2 regions of the Mesorhizobium sp. M8A.F.Ca.ET.181.01.1.1 genome follow, and region 1 is predicted to be linked to the other one. Evidence: riboswitches for the same ligand, from Rfam matches in the RefSeq annotation. Region 1 holds a riboswitch; the other holds the start of a gene.
What was found. A riboswitch is a leader RNA that binds a small molecule or an ion and turns the genes downstream of it on or off. The one in region 1 is predicted to bind cobalamin.
Positions count from the first base shown of each region.

Region 2: another riboswitch for cobalamin. It lies ahead of EN824_RS04180 (DUF1636 family protein); the one in region 1 lies ahead of EN824_RS23025 (aromatic ring-hydroxylating dioxygenase subunit alpha).

Region 1 covers NZ_SRTV01000006.1:393,124-397,307, forward strand. The annotation lists gene EN824_RS23020 (hybrid-cluster NAD(P)-dependent oxidoreductase) at 1-730, opposite strand, end outside; gene EN824_RS23025 (aromatic ring-hydroxylating dioxygenase subunit alpha) at 808-2,055, opposite strand; cobalamin riboswitch at 2,170-2,372, opposite strand; gene EN824_RS23030 (DUF680 domain-containing protein) at 2,867-3,067, shown strand; gene EN824_RS23035 (DUF680 domain-containing protein) at 3,141-3,347, shown strand; gene EN824_RS23040 (DUF680 domain-containing protein) at 3,412-3,660, shown strand; gene ugpC (sn-glycerol-3-phosphate ABC transporter ATP-binding protein UgpC) at 3,740-4,184, opposite strand, start outside.
Region 2 covers NZ_SRTV01000001.1:842,173-846,356, reverse strand. The annotation lists gene EN824_RS04195 (NADH-quinone oxidoreductase subunit B) at 1-204, opposite strand, end outside; gene EN824_RS04190 (NADH-quinone oxidoreductase subunit A) at 195-560, opposite strand; gene EN824_RS04185 (winged helix-turn-helix domain-containing protein) at 894-2,093, shown strand; cobalamin riboswitch at 2,123-2,329, shown strand; gene EN824_RS04180 (DUF1636 family protein) at 2,367-2,801, shown strand; gene cobW (cobalamin biosynthesis protein CobW) at 2,798-3,850, shown strand; gene EN824_RS04170 (cobaltochelatase subunit CobN) at 3,869-4,184, shown strand, end outside.

The DNA.
Region 1 (4,184 bases):
AGCCGGCGGCTTCGAGCATGCCGCGCACGGCGCGCATGAAGGGATCGGGCCCACAGCAGAAGATTTCGCGTTCGCGGAAATCGGGTGCCAGGAGCGGCAGCCGGATGGCGTCGATGCGGCCCATATGGCCGTACCAGCCCTCGCGGCTCGACCGCTCCTCGATCATGAAGCCGAGCGACAGGCCAGGCATGTGGCCCCCGAGCAGTTCGAGTTCCTTGCGGAAGATGATTTCTTCCGGGCGCCGCGCGCAGTTGACGAAACCGACATCGGTCCATGGCGCACAGTCGTTCAGCCAGCGCAGCATCGACATCATCGGCGTCACGCCGGAGCCGGCCGAGACGAACAGATATTTCGCCGCCGGATGGCTGTGCAGTGAAAAGTCGCCGCCCGGTCCATAGGCCTTGACGTGCGAGCCGGGCGCCAGGTGATCGAACATCCAGCGTGTGCCGATGCTGCCCGCCTGCGCCTTCACCGTCACCGCGATCGAGAACGGCCGCGACGGCGACGACGACAGCGTGTAGGTGCGCATCAGCGGCCCATCCGGCGTCGGCAGTTCCAGCGTCACGAACTGGCCCGGCTTGTAGCGGAACCAGGTCTGGTTGTCGGACCGGAAGGTGAAGGTCTTGACGTCGGGCGCCTCGTCGCTGACACCGGTCACTTCCAGCACCTGCAGCCTGTCGTTCCAGGGCGCCATCTGGTCGAGATGGCGATAGAGGCCAAGGTCGGTCATCGCATTCATCCCTGCATACCTTTCATTTTGCGGATGTCGTGATCCCAAAACCGCTGCACACTTTTGGGTGACATGCGCTAGGCGACGCTGCGCAGCGCCGGCCGCCCGCCTTCGGCCAGGCGCGGACCGATGAAGCGGGCATACCAGTCGACGAACTGGATGACGCCGCCTTCATGCAGCTCCGAATACGGGCCGGGTTCATAGGCCGGCGACAGGATACCGAAAGCGTTCTCCTCGACGATCCGGCGGTCCTGGTCGTTGGTCTCGGTCCAGACATGGGTGAGTTCGGCGAGATCGTAGTCGACACCCTCGACCGCGTCCTTGTGCACCAACCACTTCGTCGTCACTGCCGTTTCGGTGGCGCTGACCGGCAGCACGCGGAAGGTGACGGCATGATCAACGAGGATGTGGTTCCAGGTCGTCGGGTAGTGATAGTGCATCAGCGTGCCGATGCGGTCGGCCGAAACGCTGTCGGACAGGTCCTTCCTCACCGCCCGCTTGCCGGTCATCGTGTAGCTCTGGGCGTCGCGCAGCAGCGGCGCGCGGGTGGCGCGGTATTGCCCGGCCGGGTCGATGCGGAATTTGCTGGGCAGGCCAACAGCTTCGCACTTCGCCCAGTGCGCCAGCATCTCCGGATCGCTGTCGGCGCCTTGCACGCCGGTCACGGTCGGTGCTTCCGGGAAGGTCTTGCACAGTTCGGGATGATTGCCCGCGCAATGATAGCATTCGCGGTTGTTTTCCCAGACCAGCTTCCAATTGCCCTTCTCGATGATCGTGCTCTCGAAGGCGATCTTGGCCTCGCTCAGCCGGTGCGGCTTGAGATAGGGCTCGATCATCGCCCGCATCGGCGCGAAGTCGGCCGGCTCCTTGGCCAGGCAGATGAAGACATAGCCGGCGACGCTTTCGCAGGCGACCGGCTTCAGCCCGAACTGGCTCTTGTCGAACCCCTCGGCCATCTGGCGGGCGAACAGCAGGCGCCCGTCCAGCTCATAGGTCCACTGGTGATAGGGACAGACCAGTTTGGCGGCCATGCCCTTGTCGCTGTTGCAGACGCGGCTGCCGCGATGGCGGCAGGAATTGTGGAAGGCGTTGATCTTGCCCTGCTGATCGCGCACCAGCACGATAGGATAGTCGCCGATCTGCACGGTGATGAAGCTGCCCGGCTTGGGCAATTCGCAATCATGGCCGATGAACAGCCAGTCGCGATACCAGATCAGCTCCATGTCGAGCTTGAAGTAGTCCGGGTCGGTGTAAAAAGGCTGTTCCAGCGAAAAGCCTTGTCTGCGGCTGTTCAAGAGCCTCAGCATGTCGTTGCGCGCGTCCATGTCCTGTCCTCATTTTCAAGGACTGAACTGGTGGTGATTGAGGAAGGACTGGACGCAGATCGGCGCAAAGCCGGACAAACACCATCCGCCTCTTGACCGCCCACCGCGATCAGTCGAGTTCTAGCCATCTCGGGCTGGTTTCCGGGCTCTGGAGTCGTCCTTACGGACCATCGCGACACCTTCCCAGGCTTACGCCCAGTGGTCTCCCGTTGCGACTTGAACTCCACCACCGTTGCGGGGGCAGCGCCGGAATCTGACCGGCTTCCCAATTCTCCGCTCCGTCGTCACGCAGCGGCACCTGAGATGCCTGATCTAATCACGGCAGGGTTTGCGACATCGGCATGAAAGCGACATCGCATCCATGCGGCGCGACACGCATGCTGGAACGTCGTGACAGGGGTCGCATCATCAAATCGCCTTCTGTCGCCAGGCGCGCCGGCACCGTTTTTTCGACCCCTTTGCCGGGGGCGAAAAGGTTAACAGTTTCGAAAAGTGACTATTAGCAGATTCTAAAATCGAACCGAACGGTTCGTTTCTGTTGACGGTGCGTGCAGGACGGTGTGAACGCCGAGCCTCCGATACAGTTGGTGATCGGGGTGCCATTTTTAGCTAACTGATTGATATAACGACAGAAAATAACAGATGTGGAAATCACTGGCACAATTTCAAGTGGTAGAGTCATGGTCCACGCTGAACAACTTCGTGATTGGAAACAGCAGAGGTGCTCTCCCACATCGGGGCGGTCCGAACGACGCGATTTTAATCCCAAGACACGCCGCTAGACGGACGGAAAAATACTGGAGTACCCAAAATGAAAAAGATTGTTCTCACTGCCGCCGCCCTTCTGGCCATTTCCGGCAGCGCCTTCGCTGGTAGCGACCATTACGGTTCGAACGCCGCCACCCCCGCTGCCACTGTCGACAGCTCGTACACCGCTTCGACCAGCAAGTCGGAGCCGGCTGCTCAGACGCCTGCCCAGGGCGCCGACCACAATCTCTTCGGCAACAACTAACAGCCGATCCCCGGCTTGCGGCGGGGCGACCCTGCCGCGCGGGGTGGATGCCACAAATTCAGGAGTACCTAAAATGAACAAGATCCTCATTGCCGCCGCCGCCGTCCTGGCCCTCTCCGGCAGCGCCTTTGCCGGCAGCGACAACTACGGTTCGAGCGGTGCCAACCAGGCGGCTGTCACGTCGACCGACAACGCGAACACCGCATCGATCGGCAAGTCGGCTCCGGCCACCGAGGCGCCTGCCCGGCCGGGTAGCGATCGCAACCTCTTCGGCCGTTGACGCCTGTTGCGAGTGGCGGGCTCGCTCGCCACTCGTGGAATTCAAGACGTTAGGAGTATTGGAAATGAACAAGATCCTCATTGCTGCCGCCGCCGTTCTGGCCCTCTCCGGCAGCGCTTTCGCCGGCAGTGACAACTATGGCTCCAATGGCGCCAATCAGCCCACTGCATCGTCGACCGTCAATGTCGATACGTCGCATACGGGTTCGGTCCGCAACAGCGACTCACCCATCTACAAGCTGCTCAACTCGTCCGGCGACGTGCAGAAGTCCGCCCCTCACGGCGCAGACCGCAATCTCTTCGGCAACAACTAACCAGCCGTCGTGATGTATAAAAAGAGAGCGGCGGGCCAGCCCGCTGCTCTCTTTTTTTGTTGTCGAGACATGGCTGGCCTCAGGCGGCTTTTGCTTCCGCTTCGTGCAGCGCGAACGACCGTCCATCCGCATCGAAGATATGAAGGTCGCCGGCATTGGCGGTCAACTGCAGCGTCGAGCCGCGCTTGATCTCGACATTGCCCGGCAGCTTGGTCACCAGCGGCAGGTCGGCCCGGCCGATGTCGATATAGACCAACTGAACCTCGCCGAGTTGCTCGACATAATCGACCGTCCCCTCGAACAGATAGTCCGCACCACTGGCGATCGCGAGATCTTCCGGCCGCACGCCGAAGCTGACCGCCGCTCCCTTTGCCGAAGCAGGCGTCGCGATCGGCACCGTCGCCTTGCGGCCGCCGACATGGCTGATGATGGTCGGATTGCCCGTCTTGTCGACCGTGGCCGGCAGGATGTTCATGGCCGGCGAGCCGATGAACTGGGCGACGAATAGGTTGCCGGGGTTCTTG
Region 2 (4,184 bases), on a different contig from region 1:
GAAGGTCATGAACATCAGCGAGCCGCTGCGCGCCCAGGTGATCAGCGCCTCGGTCGAGGTGACCAGAAAACCCTTGTCTGCAAGCTCATTGTTGATTTCGAGGAAGAAGGGATCGTCCTCCCCCACCGGCCTGCCGGTGTTGGGATCGATGATGCCCTTGGGCTTTGGCGCGACGAGGGTGCCTGAACTGTCGTTCAATCCCATTCCAGCGCTCCTTTTTTCCATTCATAGGCAAAGCCGATGGTCAGCACCGTCAAAAACACCATCATCGACCAGAAGCCGAGCATGCCGATCTTCGAGAAGGACACTGCCCAGGGAAACAGGAAGGCCACTTCGAGGTCGAAGATGATGAACAGGATCGACACCAGGTAGAAACGAATGTCGAACTTCATGCGGGCATCGTCGAACGAGTTGAAACCGCACTCGTAGGCGGACAGCTTTTCGGGATCGGGGTTGCGGTAGGCCACCAGGAACGGTGCGACCAGCAGCGCCAGGCCGACCACCAGCGCCACGCCGATGAACAGGACGATGGGCAGGTACGAACTGAGGAGTGCGTTCATGCAGCGGCTTTCCGTTGGCGCCAATCCACGTTGATTACAGCACCGGACCTTAATGCGGAAGCGTGACAGTTTAACCGCTGAACCGTTTTAAGGAGCCTATGCTGCAACGCGGCGAGGGTTAGCGCAGCACTTCCAGCGAAGCAAGTCAAACCTTGTTCAAAACAACGAGCTGGACGGCATTCCGGGAGAAACTGGTCTCATAGGCTCCTGTTTGATTTCCTTCTCTTTTTACTCCACTTTTCTCTCCTGACAGGGTTGCCGCCAAAACCCTGCTAGCATGGGCTGGAATCACCCATCACATCTTTGTCAAAGCACCCTCAGAGTGACGCCTGCATGAAGGAAAAGATCTCGCTAGCCGCCGCCCGGCGCATCGCGCTCGCCGCTCAGGGATTTCTCGATCCCCGCCCCGCCGGCATGCCCGACCGCCGCCATTTCGCCCGCGTTCTGTCCCGCACCGGCCTGCTGCAGATCGATTCCGTCAGTGCGGTGGTGCGTGCCCACTATATGCCGCTCTATTCGCGTCTGGGTCCCTATCCCGTCGCCTTGCTCGACAACGCCGCCGTGACGCGCAAGCGCACGGTGTTCGAATATTGGGCACACGAGGCCTCATTCCTGCCGGTCGAGACGTACCCGCTGATGCGCTGGCGCATGCAGCGCGCCGAGCAAGGCGATGAAATGTATCTGGGGCTGGCCAAATGGGGCCGTGAGCACGCTGCCTATATAGAAGAGATCTACCGCCAGGTCGTCGATCGTGGCCCGATCGCCGCTTCGGCGCTGGAAGGCCAGAAAGGCTCCGGCGGCTGGTGGGGTTGGAGCCACGCCAAGCACGCCTTCGAATGGCTGTTCTGGGCCGGCCGCATCACCACGGCGCACCGGCGCGGTTTCGAGCGCTTCTATGACCTGCCGGAGCGGGTGCTGCCGCAAGCGATCCTCGACCTGCCGGTACCGGCGGCCGAGGATGCACATCGCGAATTGCTGCGCATTTCCGCCCGCGCCCACGGCATCGCCACATCAGGCGACCTGCGCGACTATTTCCGGCTCTCCCCCGCCGACATGAAAGGCCGGCTCGAGGAACTGGTCGAACTCGGCGAGTTGTTGCCGGTCCGTGTCGAGGGGTGGGACAAGCCAGCTTACCTTCACAGGGATGCGCGTTTGCCACGCAAGATCGAGGCCCGCGCCCTGCTGGCGCCGTTCGATCCCGTCGTCTTCGAGCGCTCGCGCTCGGAGCGGCTGTTCGATTTTCACTATCGCATCGAAATCTACACCCCGGCCGAGAAGCGCCAATACGGCTACTATGTCCTGCCCTTCCTGCTTGGCGACAGGATCGTGGCGCGCGTCGACCTCAAAGCCGACCGGCCGGCCAGTGTCCTGCGCGTCCATGCCGCCTATGCCGAGCCCGGCGCGCCGCCTGAAACCGCCGCTGAACTTTTCGAGGAATTGAAGCAGATGCAGGGCTGGCTTGGGCTTGAACGCATCGAAGTGACGCCTGCCGGCGACCTCGGCCCGGCGCTGTCCGACATCGCGGTGTCGTAAGCTCGCGTTGACACCGCTGCCCGCAAGAGCCTAAATCCGATCCAGACGGTCTCCTCTCGGCAAAGGGAGGAGCCAAGAGGGAATGCGGTGCGGGCCGAAAAGCCCAAATCCGCGGCTGTCCCCGCAACTGTAAGCGAAGAGCCAAGGCCGAAAGCCACTGGGATTGTCCCGGGAAGGCGGCTACCCAAGGCGATGACCCGCGAGCCAGGAGACCTGCCGTCTGGAATGCAAGAATCCGATCGCCCGGCGGGTTTTCCGGGCAAGGAGCCTGATTTGGATCGCGACAGCAGTTTCTCGGCTGAAACAACGGACATTTCGTCCGGCGAGGATGATTCCCTGGCCGGCATCACTGTCATCGTCTGCGCCTCCTGTCGCGACGAGACCGGTTCCGACGCCCATCCCCGGGCCGGCGAACTTTTGGCTGAAGATACGCGCCAAGCCGCCTCGAGCGAGAAAATCCGCATCCGTACGGTCGAATGCCTCGGCAATTGCAAGCGCCGGCTCAGCGCCGCGATCCTGCGCGACGGCTGCTGGAGCTATGTGTTCGGCGACCTGACCGCGACCAGCGGCGCCGATCTCGTCGCCGGCGCGAAACTCTTCGCCACCTCGACCGACGGCCTCATTCCCTGGCGCGGCCGCCCCGATAGCCTCAAGCGCGGCCTCGTTGCCCGCATCCCTCCTCTCGACATGCTGAAGGACTTGACATGACCGCTCCAAATTCGGCCGGCAATCTCTCCCGCGTTCCCTGCACCGTCGTTACCGGCTTCCTCGGGGCCGGCAAGACGACGCTGGTCCGCCATCTCCTGGAAAACGCCGGCGGCAAGCGGATTGCCATCATCGTCAACGAATTCGGCGATATCGGCATCGACGGCGAAATCCTCAAGGGCTGCGGCATCGACACCTGCCCGGAGGAAAACATCGTCGAACTGGCCAATGGCTGCATCTGCTGCACCGTCGCCGACGATTTCGTGCCGGCGCTCGACCAGATCCTGTCGCTGACGCCGAAGGTCGACCATATCCTGATCGAAACCTCCGGTCTCGCTCTCCCCAAGCCTCTGGTCCAGGCGTTCCAGTGGCCGACGGTGAAAAGCCGCGTGACCGTCGACGGCGTCATCGCCGTGGTCGATGGCCCGGCGTTGGCTGAAGGCCGCGTCGCCAATGACATGGACGCCCTGCAGGCGCAGCGCGCCGGGGATGAGAGCCTCGACCATGACGACCCGGTCGAGGAAGTGTTCGAGGACCAGATCGCCTGCGCCGACCTGATCATCCTGTCGAAGAGCGACCTGATGGACGCCGACGGCTCGGCCCGCGCCAACGCCATCGTCAATGAACACTCCGCCCGCGCCGTGAAGATCGTGCCGACGTCGCATGGCAAGGTCGATCCCTCGGTGCTGCTCGGGCTTGGTCTTGCCGTCGAGGATGACATCGAGAACCGCAAGTCCCATCATGACGGCGCATTCGACCACGAGCATGACGACTTCGACACGTTCATCGTCGACATTCCTTCGATCGCCAATCCGGACGAGTTGGCAAAGCGCGTCGCCGCGGCCGCCGAACAGGAAAACGTGCTGCGTGTGAAAGGCTTCGTCGAGGTCGGCGGCAAGCCGATGCGGCTCCTGCTGCAGGCCGTCGGCCCGCGCGTCAATCATTACTATGACCGCGCCTGGGCCGCCGAGGATGACCGCCGCTCGCGCCTGGTCGTCATCGGCCTCAAGGGGCTGAACCGTCCGGCGATCGAACGCATACTCGCCGGCTGATTTCAGACACGGGCCGCGATGCACATCCTCACCACGACCTCCGCCTCGCTCGACGACCTCGCCGAGCCTGTCGACCTCAGGCAAACGCCGGGGGATATCGTGGCCTTGTCGTTCACCGACAGCGATCTCGCCGGACTGGCGGCGGCATGGAAGGCGGACGCCGATCGCTTGCCCTCCATGCGGCTGGCCGCACTGCGCGATCTGCGCCACCCCATGTCCGTCGACCTCTGGATCGACAGCGTCGCCCGCCATGCCAAGGTCATCCTGGTGCGCATCCTCGGCGGCAACGACTGGTGGCGCTATGGCTGCGACCAGCTGGCGGTGATTGCCCGTG